3 regions of the Lysinibacillus sp. FSL K6-3209 genome follow, and region 1 is predicted to be linked to each of the others. Evidence: riboswitches for the same ligand, from Rfam matches in the RefSeq annotation. Region 1 holds a riboswitch; each other region holds the start of a gene.
The links. Region 1 has a riboswitch for thiamine pyrophosphate ahead of MHH88_RS10510 (ABC transporter substrate-binding protein). Riboswitches for the same ligand answer to the same signal wherever they lie in the genome.

Region 1 (4,512 bases):
CGGAAATAATGGTTCTGTTGATGGAGATCCACCTGCTGCGATGCGTTATACAGAAGCAAGATTGTCAGCAATTGCAGCTGAAATGCTACGTGATATCGGTAAAAAGACAGTGGAATTTGTACCGAATTTTGATGATCAAGATATGGAGCCAACGGTATTGCCTGCTCGCTTCCCGAATTTACTTGTCAACGGGTCGACAGGGATATCCGCCGGTTATGCCACAGATATTCCTCCACATGCACTTGATGAGGTGTTAGATGCCGTTTTAATGCGTTTAGATCAACCGAATGCTTCTGTCGATGAGCTTATGACGGTGATTAAAGGTCCTGACTTCCCAACAGGAGGGATTATTCAAGGTGTCGATGGTATTAAAAAGGCTTATGAAACAGGACGCGGTAAAATTATTGTTCGTGCTCAAGCAGCCATAGAACCATTAAAAGGCGGGAAAGAACAAATCGTTATAACGGAATTACCGTATGATGTAAATAAGGCGAATCTTGTAAAGAAAATTGATGAACAACGCGTCGATAAACGACTGGAAGGCATTGCGGAAATTCGAGATGAATCCGATCGTACGGGTTTACGTGTCGTGATTGAGTTGAAAAAAGACGTGCCAGCACAGGGCATTTTAAATTACTTATTTAAAACTACTGATTTGCAAGTAGCCTATAACTTTAATATGATTGCGATCCATAATCGTCGTCCAACGATGATGACATTGCCGCTGCTACTTGATGCGTACATAGCCCATCAAAAAGAAGTGGTGACAAACCGCTCCATTTATGATTTACAAAAGGCTAAAGACCGTTCTCATATTGTTGATGGCTTGATTAAAGCGCTGTCGATTTTAGATGAAGTAATTGCAACAATTCGGTCATCGAATGATAAGCGCGACGCAAAAACAAATTTACAGGTGAAATTTGACTTTACTGAAGTACAATCTGAGGCGATTGTGAGCTTACAATTATACCGTTTAACGAATACGGATATTACAGAGCTACGTCGTGAACAAGATGAGTTAAATGCATTGATTGCGAAGCTAGAAGGTATTTTGCATAGTGGAGCGAAACTTATTCGTGTCATTAAACAAGAATTACTTGATATAAAGAAACGTTTTTCTGAACCGCGCCGTTCGAAAATCGAACAAGAGATTGAAGAAATTAAAATTACGTTAGACGTGCTTGTTCCGAGTGAAGATGTGGTGGTCACAGTGACAAAAGATGGTTATATTAAGCGCACATCTACACGTTCGCATGCCGCATCTAATGGACAAGATTTTGCCATGAAAGACTCCGATTATTTACTGTATGAGGCAACGTTAAATACCCAGCATCATCTATTGTTGTTCACCAATCGTGGGAATTATATTTATCAGCCTGTACATGAATTGCCAGATATTCGTTGGAAAGATCTTGGACAGCATATCTCAAGTATTGTGCCAACAGGGGAAGATGAAACGATTCTTGCAGTCTATGGTTTTGATTCCTTTGAACAGCCAAACACCTATATTTTAACGGCTACAAAGGAAGGTCAAATTAAACGCTCGCCACTGCCAGATTATGCAGTGACACGTTATTCGAAGCCGATTAAGACGATGAATGTTAAATCAGGTGATGAAATGATAATGGCGGATATTGTATCAGACGAGGCAGAGTTGTTATTGATTACCGATACAGCCTACGCTATCCGCTTCCCAATTGAAGAGCTTCCTGTCACAGGTGTTAAAACGGGTGGCGTGAAAGGCATCACGTTAAAAGATGGGGAAGTACTTGCTGGTGTAACAATATTAAAGCCGTCTGATACAGAGTATGTTGTGATTGTTACCCAACGAGGCGCTGTGAAGAAGATGAATGTCGCTGAAGTCGATATGGCAAGTAGAGCAAAACGTGGTTTAAAAGTGTTAACTGAATTAAAAGCCAATCCACATCGTGTAGTTGCGGTAGTAAAGGCAAGCGATGAGGAACAAGTCATTGTTGAAACAGAAAAAGGTGTGCAAGAAATCATTGATGTCAAAGGTTTAACGCGCGCAGATCGTCATTCGAATGGTTCCTTTAAAATAGATATTGCTACAGATGGTTCCATTTCTCATGTAATGAAAATGAAAAAAGAAGAGGAATAATTCATTAGCCCATGTTCTTTTATAGAACTGGGCTTTTTTTCATCCAGCGGCTCCATGGGAAAATAAATTACCAAAGGAAGGGGGATTAAAAAATACGAGCTTGTCATTTGAAGATACATAGGGGTATAATAATCAACGAAAAGTTCATAAGTTAAGAATGTAGGGGGGCTGGAAGTTGCCAGCTGAGATTGCGTCCGTTCAGATGCTGACCCTTTGAACCTGATTTGGCTCGTACCAGCGTAGGGAACATCTATTCAAAAATATTCGTACACTATTTTTTGATACCGTTTGCAAACGCCTGGGATAATTCCTAGGCGTTTTTTGTTTAAGGATGATCATTAACCTTAAGCATATAGAAAACAATTAGAATGGCCTGCAAACGGATTAAAACAGCATACGCTTTTCTTCTGGTGAAACATTCAATCATGAACACTTTCAAATTACTTGCTAGGAGGATATAGCATGAAAAAATGGTTATTCATTATGGTTGCTGCACTATTGACATTAGTTGGGTGTAGCGAAAAAGGGGACAAAAAAGAGGAAGCTAGTTCAGAGAAAAAAGTATCCGTTGTACTGGACTGGACACCTAATACGAATCATACGGGGCTTTATGTGGCGCAAAAGCTTGGCTATTTTAAAGAGCAAGGCTTAGACGTAGAGATTATTTTACCAGGTGATGCAGGTGCTGATCAGCTTGTGGCGTCTGGGAAAGCAGAGTTTGGTGTAAGCATCCAAGAAGGCATTACGCAAGCTCGTGTACAAGGTGTGCCGCTCGTTTCGATTGCGGCAATTATTCAGCATAATACTTCAGGCTTTGCATCACTTGCTTCAAAAGGCATTACATCACCAAAAGATTATGAAGGAAAAACCTATGGTGGCTGGGGTGCTCCAGTGGAACAAGCGGTTTTACAGTCATTGATGAAAGCAGACAATGCTGATATCAATAAATTAGATATCGTCAATGCGGGAGATATCGACTTTTTCACAATGATGCAAAAGGATATTGACTTTGCGTGGATTTATTATGCTTGGACAGGTATTGAGGCAGAGCTTCGTGGGGAAAAGTTAAATATGCAGTATTTAACCGACTATAGTGAGCAGCTCGATTATTATACACCTGTATTGGCAACGAATGAAAAGATGATAAAGGATAATCCTGATGTCGTAAAGGCATTTGTTGCGGCAACTACAAAAGGCTATGAATATGCGATAGCGCATCCAAGTGAAGCGGCTGATATTTTACTTGAAGCAGTACCTGATTTGGATAAAGAGCTTGTGCATAAAAGTCAGGAATGGTTAGCGGGTAAATATCAAGACGATGCGGCGCAATGGGGAGAACAAAAGTTAGCAGTTTGGGAAAACTATGCGGACTGGATGACAAAGAATAACGTTTTAGAAGGCGACTTTAATGCACAACAAGCATTTACTAACGATTTCTTACCAAAGAAAGGAGCGAAATAAATGGCGAATTCATTAATTAGTGTACAAATCATACCTAAAACAGAAAAATATGAGGATGTGATCCCATTTGTAGATGCGGCGATTGCTGTGATTGATGCTTCTGGTGTGCACTATGAGGTGCATCCACTGGAAACAACAATGGAGGGTGAATTATCCACTTTGTTACAAATTATAGAACAGATGAATAAAAAGATGATTGACTTAGGCGCTATCAATGTTATTACACAAGTGAAAATTTTATATCAGCCAGCCGGCATTACGATGGGGACATTGACGGAGAAATATCGAGGGTGAAACAGGTAATTATGAAAGGAAGGTCGATTATTTTTATCGCCTTCCTCTTATTCATATGGGAACTTATTATACGAATAGCTGATATCCCACATTGGCTATTGCCAGCGCCAAGTGCCATTATGATTGAAGGTATTGAATCGTTTTCAACGTTTAGTCCCCATGTTTGGGCCACGATTCAACTAGCATTACTAGGGCTGGCGATTGGTGTGATTTGTGGCTTAAGCGTTGCGGTATTTTTACATCGCTCATCAACAATAAGAGCGTTTGTTTATCCGATTCTCATTGTGTCTCAAAATGTGCCGGTACTCGTTTTAGCGCCATTATTAATTATTTGGTTTGGCTTCGGCTTGTTACCCAAGCTGATTATTATTTGTCTCGTTTGCTTCTTTCCAATCGTTATCGCAGCGATGGATGGGTTTAGGCAAACCTCTGCTGAGCTCAAACATTATTTTGCAATGATTGGTGCTACGAAAGGGCAAACATTTTGGAAATTAGAATGGCCTTATGCTTATCCATCCATCTTTTCCGGTATTAAGATTGCGGCGACCTATAGTGTGATGGGAGCGGTCATAGCAGAATGGCTTGGTGCAAAAAAGGGAATTGGTGTTTATATGACGCTCGCACAATCATCGTTTCGA
Region 2 (4,512 bases), 1.9 Mb from region 1:
ATCCGTTATTGCTTCCAATGCAAGCTTAATGCAAGCGCAAAATGAATCGGTACAAAATACAGAGTTAGCTTTTAAAGATAATAACGAGCTATCTCAATCAATTGCAACAGCAATTAACGAACTACTGTCAGAGCTTTCACAAATGTTGGAGCAAAAAGACCAAGCCATTACGGCGATTCAAAGTATTTCCGCTGTTTCAGAGGAAACTGCTGCTTCAGCAGAACAGGTGAGTGCATCAGCCGCAGACCAACAAGCAGAAATGGAAAAAGTCGCAGAATCTATCAACAACATGAACCAAATTTCTAAAGAACTCCAAGAGGTCGTGAATCGATTTAAACTTGCTAAATAAAGCGAGATGGAGATACACGCAAAGTAGAGAGGGTTTACCTGCAGGGTTGAGAGATTTCCCTGTGGAGCAGAGAGATTTCCCCGCGAAGCAGAGAGATTTCCCCGCGGAGCAAGGAGATTTCCCCGCGGAGCAAGGAGATTTACCCGCGGAGCAAGGAGATTTACCGCGGGGCATAGAGGTTTACCCGCGAAGCAGGGAGGTTTACTCGCGAAGCAGGGAGGTTTACCCGCGGAGCAGAGAGATTTACCCGCGGAGCAGAGAGATTTACCCGCGGAGCAAGGAGATTTCCCCGCGGAGCAGGGAGATTTACCCGCGAAGCAAGGAGATTTCCCGCGGAGCAGAGAGATTTCCCCGCGGAGCAAGGAGGTTTACCCGCGAAGCAAGGAGATTTCCCCGCGGAGCAAGGAGATTTCCCCGCGGAGCAAGGAGATTTCCCCGCGGAGCAAGGAGATTTCCCCGCGGAGCAAGGAGGTTTCCCCGCGGAGCAAGGAGATTTCCCCGCGGAGCAAGGAGATTTCCCCGCGGAGCAAGGAGATTTACCCGCGAAGCAGGGTGATACCCGTGGAGCAAAGAGATTTCCCCGCGGAGCAGGGTGATTTATCCGCGGAGCATAGAGGTTTACCCGCGAAGCAAGGAGATTTACCCGCGAAGCAAGGAGGTTTACCCGCGAAGCAAGGAGATTTACCCGCGAAGCAGGGTGATACCCGTGGAGCAAAGAGATTTCCCCGCGGAGCAGGGTGATTTATCCGCGGAGCATAGAGGTTTACCCGCGAAGCAAGGAGATTTACCCGCGAAGCAAGGAGGTTTCCCCGCGAAGCAGGGAGGTTTCCCCGCGAAGCATAGAGGTTTACCCGCGGGGCAAGGAGTTTACCCGCGGAGCAAGGAGGTTTCCCCGCGAAGCAGAGCAAAAACCTACAAACATAAAAAGGAGCTGTCCTAGCAAGGGACAGTCCTTTTTTATGTAAACTTATACTAGCGGCGGAGCATTGACCCATGTTGTGAACAGTTTTACTATAGAAAGAGATGAAAGGGGGTCACCTCCATGATGTATCTCGGTATGATTTTCTTTAAAATAGTTGCCCCTATTTTAGTGTTGCTTGTACTTGGTGCATTTTTACAAAAGAAATTTTCTTTTAATTTGAAAGCATTATCTCAGCTTATTACGTATTGTTTTATGCCAGCTGCTGTATTTGTGAATTTATATGAAACAAGTGTGGAGTTATCAGTGCTAGGGGAAGTGGCATTATTTATTGTGCTCTTTATCGGCAGTCAAATGGTGCTTAGTCATTTTTTAGCGAAGGGGCTTGGACTAGCGAAAACAGAGACGGCAGTTTTTAAAAATAGTGTTGTCCTTATTAACTCTGGCAACTATGGTATTCCAGTAGCACAAATGATTTTCGCAACGCAGCCAATTGGGGTGGCAATTCAAGTGATTCTCGTTATTTTTCAAAATATGACGACTTATACATATGGTTTATATAATTTAATCTCGTCGACTAAATCAGGGATGGCAATCATAAAGGACTTCCTGAAAATGCCCATTATTCATGCCCTTATAATAGGCGTGGCAATGAATTTCTTTAATATTGGCATTCCACAATTTATCCGTATTCCTATTGACCACGTAGCAGATGGCTTTATTGCTGTAGCTCTTATTACACTGGGTGCACAACTATCACAGCTTGAAATCAAATCCATGTTTAATAAAACGGTGTTTGTTAGCTGCATTACACGTCTAGTAGTAGGTCCAGCTGTTGCATTGCTTATTATTTTTGTCCTCGGTTTAGATGGTGTTGTCGCCCAGTCACTTTTCATTGCAAGTGCTTTTCCGACCTCACGTAATAGCTCAAGCTTGGCATTAGAATATGATGTTGAGTCGGCAACTGCTGCGCAAACGGTTCTTTTTTCAACAATTGTTAGCTGTCTTACAGTAACAATTGTCATTTATCTAGCAGAACTGCTATTTACGTAATTACTCGAGGATAATAGCAAGATAAATCTAATTATAACTTCCATCTATTAGAAAAATCTGTTACACTATCATCAAACTGAATAGCTATAACTAGGGGAGTCCGATGAGTCGGGCTGAGAGGGAAACGCATAGAGGTTTCTTGACCCTTTGGACCTGATCTGGCTCATACCAGCGTGGGAAAGTTAATGAACATCGCACTCCTAGAATTTTTTGCGATAAATAAACCTTACATGTACAGCCGGATCCAATATTTTTGGATTCGGCTTTTTATTTGTAATGCTACCTATTGGCGTGAGCTAGATTCGGTCCTTTTTAAACATTTATGGAAAAGGGAGCGGAATACTATATGACAACAGTTAGCGAAAAGAACATTGCCATTATGACAAGTTTTGACGGAAGCAAAAAAGTATATGTAGAAGGAACACGCCCAGATATTTTAGTACCGATGCGTGAAATTCAGCTAAGCCCAACAACAGGTAGTTTTGGAGAAGAGAATAATGCACCAGTGCGTGTTTATGATACGAGCGGTCCTTATACGGACCCAACTTACAAAGTAGATATTACAAAAGGTTTACCAGCATTGCGTAGTGCGTGGATTAAAGAACGTGGAGATGTAGAGGAGTACGAAGGGCGTACGATTAAACCAGAGGATAATGGTTTCCGCAAAGCAGATGATCCACGTATGAAGGAAAATGTTTTCCCGGAGCTTTCCCGAAAACCATTACGTGCGAAAAAAGGCTGCAACGTGACACAACTGCATTATGCGAGACAAGGAATTATTACCCCGGAAATGGAATTTGTAGCGATTCGTGAACATGTTGAACCAGAATTTGTACGTGCAGAAATTGCTGCAGGACGTGCCATTATGCCATCTAATATTAATCATCCAGAGGCAGAGCCGATGATTATTGGCCGAAACTTTCATGTCAAAATTAATGCCAATATTGGTAATTCGGCTGTTTCCTCCTCTATAGCAGAGGAAGTTGAAAAAATGACATGGGCTACACGATGGGGCGCAGATAATATAATGGATCTATCTACTGGCAAGCATATTCATACAACCCGCGAATGGATTATTCGTAATGCGGCTGTACCTGTAGGAACTGTGCCAATTTATCAGGCACTTGAAAAGGTCAATGGTGTAGCGGAGGATTTAACATGGGAAGTGTATCGTGATACGTTGATCGAGCAAGCGGAACAAGGGGTGGATTACTTTACGATTCACGCAGGCGTGTTGCTTCGTTATGTACCACTCACAGCTAATCGCGTAACGGGCATTGTGTCGCGTGGTGGTTCGATTATGGCTCAATGGTGTCTGTTCCATCACCAAGAAAACTTCTTATATACCCATTTTGAAGAAATTTGTGAAATTATGAAAACGTATGATGTTGCTTTTTCATTAGGGGATGGTTTACGCCCAGGCTCAATTGCTGATGCCAATGATGAGGCACAGTTTGCGGAGCTTGATACGTTAGGAGAGTTAACGCAAATTGCATGGAAACATGATGTACAAGTAATGGTAGAGGGACCTGGGCACGTACCGATGCATCTCATTAAAGAAAATATGGACAAACAATTGGAAGTTTGCAAAGAAGCACCTTTTTACACATTGGGGCCTCTTACAACGGATATCGCGCCAGGCTATGACCATATTACATCTGCCATTGGCGCAGCGATGATTGGCTGGTTTGGCACAGCGATGCTATGTTATGTGACACCGAAAGAACATTTAGGCTTACCAAATCGAGAAGATGTTCGTGTAGGGGTCATTACCTATAAAATTGCGGCACACGCGGCTGACTTAGCGAAAGGGCACCCTGGGGCACAACAAAGAGATGATGCGCTATCCAAAGCGCGATTTGAGTTCCGCTGGCGCGATCAGTTTAACTTATCACTAGACCCAGAACGAGCAGTAGAATATCACGATGAAACATTACCTGCAGAGGGAGCAAAAACAGCCCATTTCTGCTCAATGTGTGGCCCTAAGTTTTGCAGTATGAGAATTTCTCAAGATATTCGTAACTATGCTAAAGAAAAAGATTTAAATACGACAGAAGCTATCCATCAAGGAATGAAGGAAAAGGCTCAAGAGTTTAAAAAAGCTGGTAGCCAATTGTATCAATAACAAAAGAAATAACCGATAAACCGTAGACAACATCTGATTCACCATAGTAGCAAAAAGTGTTAGATT
Region 3 (4,512 bases), 1.7 Mb from region 1:
ACTTTTGAACAACAGTGTGTAGAATTACGGACAGAGCAAAATCATAAGGAACAACTTTATCAGCAAGCTACAATAAATCATCAAAACGCTTTGGCACAACTAGAAATAGCGCAGCAATTATTTTCAGAGGAAGAAGCGAAAGAACCAGCGCGTCAGCAAATATTGCAACAAGAAATGCAGCTATTAGCGCTGTTACCGAAGTTTGAGGCATTTGAGCATAATCAGCAACAACTAGAAATAACGCAACAACTTGTTGAAAATGCTAAACGTGCAGTAGCAGATAATCTAAACATTTTAGAAAAAGAGCAAACTCAACTTCAAGAGTTAACAACTACCATTGAGCAATATGAAAAACAAATGGAGCCCTATGCAGGTTATTTAGAACAACTTCCTAAGCTTAAAGAACAAGTGACATTATTAGCTCAATTGGAAAAATATGAGCAAGCGAGTGAGCTAGCTGAGCAAGCACTTCAAAGGGCGCAACAGCTCTTTCAAGAAAGTAACAAAGCACTACAGACTAAGGAACAACAATGGATTACCAGTCAGGCTAGTATTTTAGCAGCCAAGTTAAAGGATGGCGATGCTTGTCCAGTTTGTGGCAGTACAACACACCACTTAACACATAGTGAGCCACTAGCGGTCGTGGATGAAGTGGAGCTGGAAACAATCCGCGCGACAGCTCATGCAAATGAGAGAAATTATTACGAAAAAGAAGCGACAGTCAAAACAACAAAGCAATTGCTTCAAGAGGTGGCTGAACAGGTAGAAGCTAGCCATATATCACTAGCTGATCGTGTAGAACTTACAACTTCATTACAATTCATTGAGCAACAAGTTACTGTCTTAAAAATCATTAACGATCAACTATCTATCGCACGGACTAAGCTAAAAGGGCAACTGGCAAGAAATGAACAATTGCAACACAAACAAGTCCAGTTAGAGCACTATTTTGCTGAGCAATCGAAAGAATTAATTAAACAGCAAGCAATTGTAGAAGAACAACAAAAGTACATTCCTGAACATGTAAAGTCATTGCAACAATTAAAGCAAACAATGGAAGATATAAAATCGCAAAAGAATGCATTACAAGCAGCATGGAACGCAAGTCAGCATAATCTACAAGCAACAAAAGAAGCGTCACATAAGGCAGCTATAGCAGAAGAACTGGCGAAAAAAGCATATGAGGAATTGCAAAACAAACTGAATGAAAAACGAGAACAATTTGTTACAAGCATGAACAATGTTGGTTTTACAACATATGAAGCATATGCGGCGGCAAAGCGAAGTATTGTACAAATCGAGGAATTACGTAAAGCGTGCCGTGATTACGCTTTACAACAGCATTCTTTACAGCAACAAATCTTAGATGGAGCACAACATCTTGAAGGAAAAGAGAAGCAAAATTTAACGATATTAGAAGACAAGCTTGAGATGCTGCGAGCTACATCTGAAGAGGCATTTAAAATATTACAACAGACGAAAAATTATGCAACTGCATGTGCTGACTTTATTGTTAAAGTTGATGAAACAGCGAGGGAAATACGGATACTCGAAAAAGAAGCAGGTCGTGTAAAAGAACTTTACACCGTGTTGAATGGGCAAAATCCAAAAAAACTGTCATTTGAGCGTTACATTCAAATCAATTATTTAGATAAGATTACAGCAGCAGCCAATCTTCGTTTATTCCATTTATCAAATGGACAGTTTGAATTGCGGCGCTCTGATCGCTTGGAGAAGCATGCCAAGCAAAGTGGGTTAGGGTTAGATGTGTATGATGCTTATACGGACCAATTAAGAGATGTAAAAACATTATCTGGTGGGGAGAAGTTTAATGCGTCATTAAGTCTTGCATTAGGTATGGCAGATGTTATTCAAAGCTTCCAAGGGAATATTCAAATTGAAACGATGTTTATCGACGAGGGCTTTGGTTCTTTAGATGAGGAAGCGTTAAATAAAGCAATTGATACGTTAATTGATTTACAAGATTCAGGAAGAATGATTGGTGTTATTTCACATGTCGCCGAGTTAAAAGCCGCAATGCCAGCCGTTTTACATGTTGAAAAAACGTTAAGTGGGCATAGTACAACACACTTTGAAGTAAAGTAGTGCCAGTCAAACAATTCTAAATAAAAACCCACTTGCACTCTATGGTGTAAGTGGGTTTTGTGTGCCAGTCACTCAAACAATTAAAAGAAGTCATTGCGCTTATTTTCTACGTGTTGATACGTAAGGTGTTGTCCCTTTTTTTGCAGCAACTACTTTTTTGACAATAGGAATGACAATAGGTGCAAATTTTATAGCGGTTTTCACTACTTTGGATACTTTCATGAATATGACATCTCCTTCGTACTAAATTTTAACGTATAACTCGTACAGCTTGCACAATATTCCAAATAACAATACCTAATGATACGAGTAAATAAATTGCAAATGAAGCAAACCAAATGATAATAAATGTATTCCCATTTGAAGAAGGATCAAACGTGTTCAATGACATTGAAGAAAATATAGAGATAGAAAAGAAAATGATACCTAAGACTAATGGAATCAAGTGAGAAATAAGTGCTCGAATGGAATGTCTTTTGACTTCACTATCTTTTGAAACAAAGTAAACGACTAATGGAACGACAAATGGTGCAATAAAAACACTGAGATAACTAAACGCAGATAAAACTTTTTGATTCTCCATAATTGTTCCTCCCTTTTTAATATTTACGCATAGAAAGCGTAAAAGTTTCAAAAAAAAATAATTGAGGAAAAGGTTGTAATCGCAAAGGTGTTTGCGTACAATGAGTGTGTTCAATAAAAATGAGATGTAACGACCACAAGGGGAGCTGATGATGTCAGCTGAGACTGGGCACGTAATGCCTTTACTCTTTGAACCTGTAAGTTAACACTTGCGTAGGGATGTGGATAGAAACCGACACTTTTACGATGTGAGGCTCTGTCCTGGCATCGTTTTTTTATGCCGGATTGAGATACATATCCAAATAATTGTTTTCTATTCCTGCTCTTGTATCCTACATCGGAACAAAGGAGAGAATAATAGTATGGACAAAAAAAGATTACTCATGCTGGTGGAGATTGCAATTTTCGCAGCGGTAGGACTTGTGCTCGATCAAGTTTCCTTTAAAGTATGGGCACAAGGCGGCTCGGTAAGCTTAGTCATGATACCAATAATTTTAATGGCGTTTCGTTGGGGGCTTTTGTCAGGGCTCACAACAGGTCTATTAATTGGTGTTTTACAAACAATGTTTGGTGCTTATATTGTGCACTGGCTTCAAGGATTACTAGATTACGGGGTAGCCTTTACTGTAGTAGGTTTAGCGGCAATCGTTCGTGAACCTGTATTAAAAGCCGCAACAGCACTCAACAAAAAGAAAATGGCTCTGTACATAGTGATTGGTACGGTGCTAGCTGGTTTTTTACGCTATCTTGCACACACCATTGCAGGTGCAGTATTCTTTGCGGAGTATGCGGGCGATCAAAATGCATGGATTTATTCAATTATCTATAATGGAACATATATGTTACCAGCAACTATTTTAACCGCTATTGTCGGTGTTCTATTATTTACAGCGGCGCCACAATTAATGCAACGAAAATTATAAATGAATGGAAATGAGGCTTGGACATAACTAAAAAAATTTAAGAAACAGACGAAAGGTGTTCATAATTTTTTGCTATATGGAGACCTTAGCTATTCTTGCTTTTGCAATAAAAAAAATTAGAAGTGTTCACTAGTTGTTGGTAGCGAAGACGGTGACTCCTGCTCAGAACAGCACACAATGTAAGACACGGGCATTCCGCGCGTTAGCGAGGGTTGCGGCTTACGGTGCTGAGCGGAAAGCAACGCCGTAGCGGACAACAACGGAATAGCAAAAAAGTGTTAGATTGATTGCAGTCAATCTAACACTTTTTCTCTTTTGTCTCAGCCACATTTTTTTTATAATGAGAACTACCGTTTTAACTGTAGATAGCGCGTTAGAGAAAGGCGGTTTTATGGTCTAAAGACTGTTAAAATCGTCTGTTTTTTCTATGAGGAGCACTATTGAAATCCTATTGGCATAGAATAATTAAAGCTTTTGGCGTTATGCACATAAAAAGTTATGTTATATTAAAGAGTAGATATTAGATGAAAGGGACGTTAAAAATGATTGTAAAAACCCAAGAAGAAATTGAAGCCTTTAAAAAAATTGGTCGCATTTGTGCTGAAATTCGTGAGGCGATGAAAGCAGCTACAAAACCTGGTGTGACAACACTTGAATTAGATGAAATTGCAGGACGCATGTTTGCTGAAGCAGGAGCTATTTCAGGTCCTAAGGGAGAGTATGATTTCCCAGGTTACACTTGTATTAGTGTCAATGAAGAAGTTGCCCATGGTATCCCAGGACAACGTATTATTAAAGAGGGGGATATTGTTAATATTGATGTATCCGGCTCTTTAAATGGTTACTTTGCAGATACAGGTATTTCTTTTGTAGTAGGGGAAGGTTATGAGGATAAAGAAAA

Region 2: linked by a shared signal. The riboswitch ahead of thiC (phosphomethylpyrimidine synthase ThiC) and the one ahead of MHH88_RS10510 (ABC transporter substrate-binding protein) in region 1 are both predicted to bind thiamine pyrophosphate.
Region 3: linked by a shared signal. The riboswitch ahead of thiT (energy-coupled thiamine transporter ThiT) and the one ahead of MHH88_RS10510 (ABC transporter substrate-binding protein) in region 1 are both predicted to bind thiamine pyrophosphate.

Annotation. Positions count from the first base shown of each region.
Region 1 covers NZ_CP150264.1:2,192,091-2,196,602, forward strand. Annotated here, with positions in the region: gene parC (DNA topoisomerase IV subunit A) at 1-2,119, shown strand, start outside; TPP riboswitch at 2,271-2,382, shown strand; gene MHH88_RS10510 (ABC transporter substrate-binding protein) at 2,582-3,580, shown strand; gene MHH88_RS10515 (thiamine-binding protein) at 3,581-3,874, shown strand; gene MHH88_RS10520 (ABC transporter permease) at 3,871-4,512, shown strand, end outside.
Region 2 covers NZ_CP150264.1:253,017-257,528, forward strand. Annotated here, with positions in the region: gene MHH88_RS01335 (methyl-accepting chemotaxis protein) at 1-349, shown strand, start outside; gene MHH88_RS01340 (AEC family transporter) at 1,392-2,321, shown strand; TPP riboswitch at 2,404-2,518, shown strand; gene thiC (phosphomethylpyrimidine synthase ThiC) at 2,668-4,446, shown strand.
Region 3 covers NZ_CP150264.1:3,934,544-3,939,055, reverse strand. Annotated here, with positions in the region: gene MHH88_RS19225 (SMC family ATPase) at 1-2,106, shown strand, start outside; gene MHH88_RS19220 (hypothetical protein) at 2,206-2,328, opposite strand; gene MHH88_RS19215 (hypothetical protein) at 2,357-2,689, opposite strand; TPP riboswitch at 2,818-2,925, shown strand; gene thiT (energy-coupled thiamine transporter ThiT) at 3,051-3,611, shown strand; gene map (type I methionyl aminopeptidase) at 4,154-4,512, shown strand, end outside.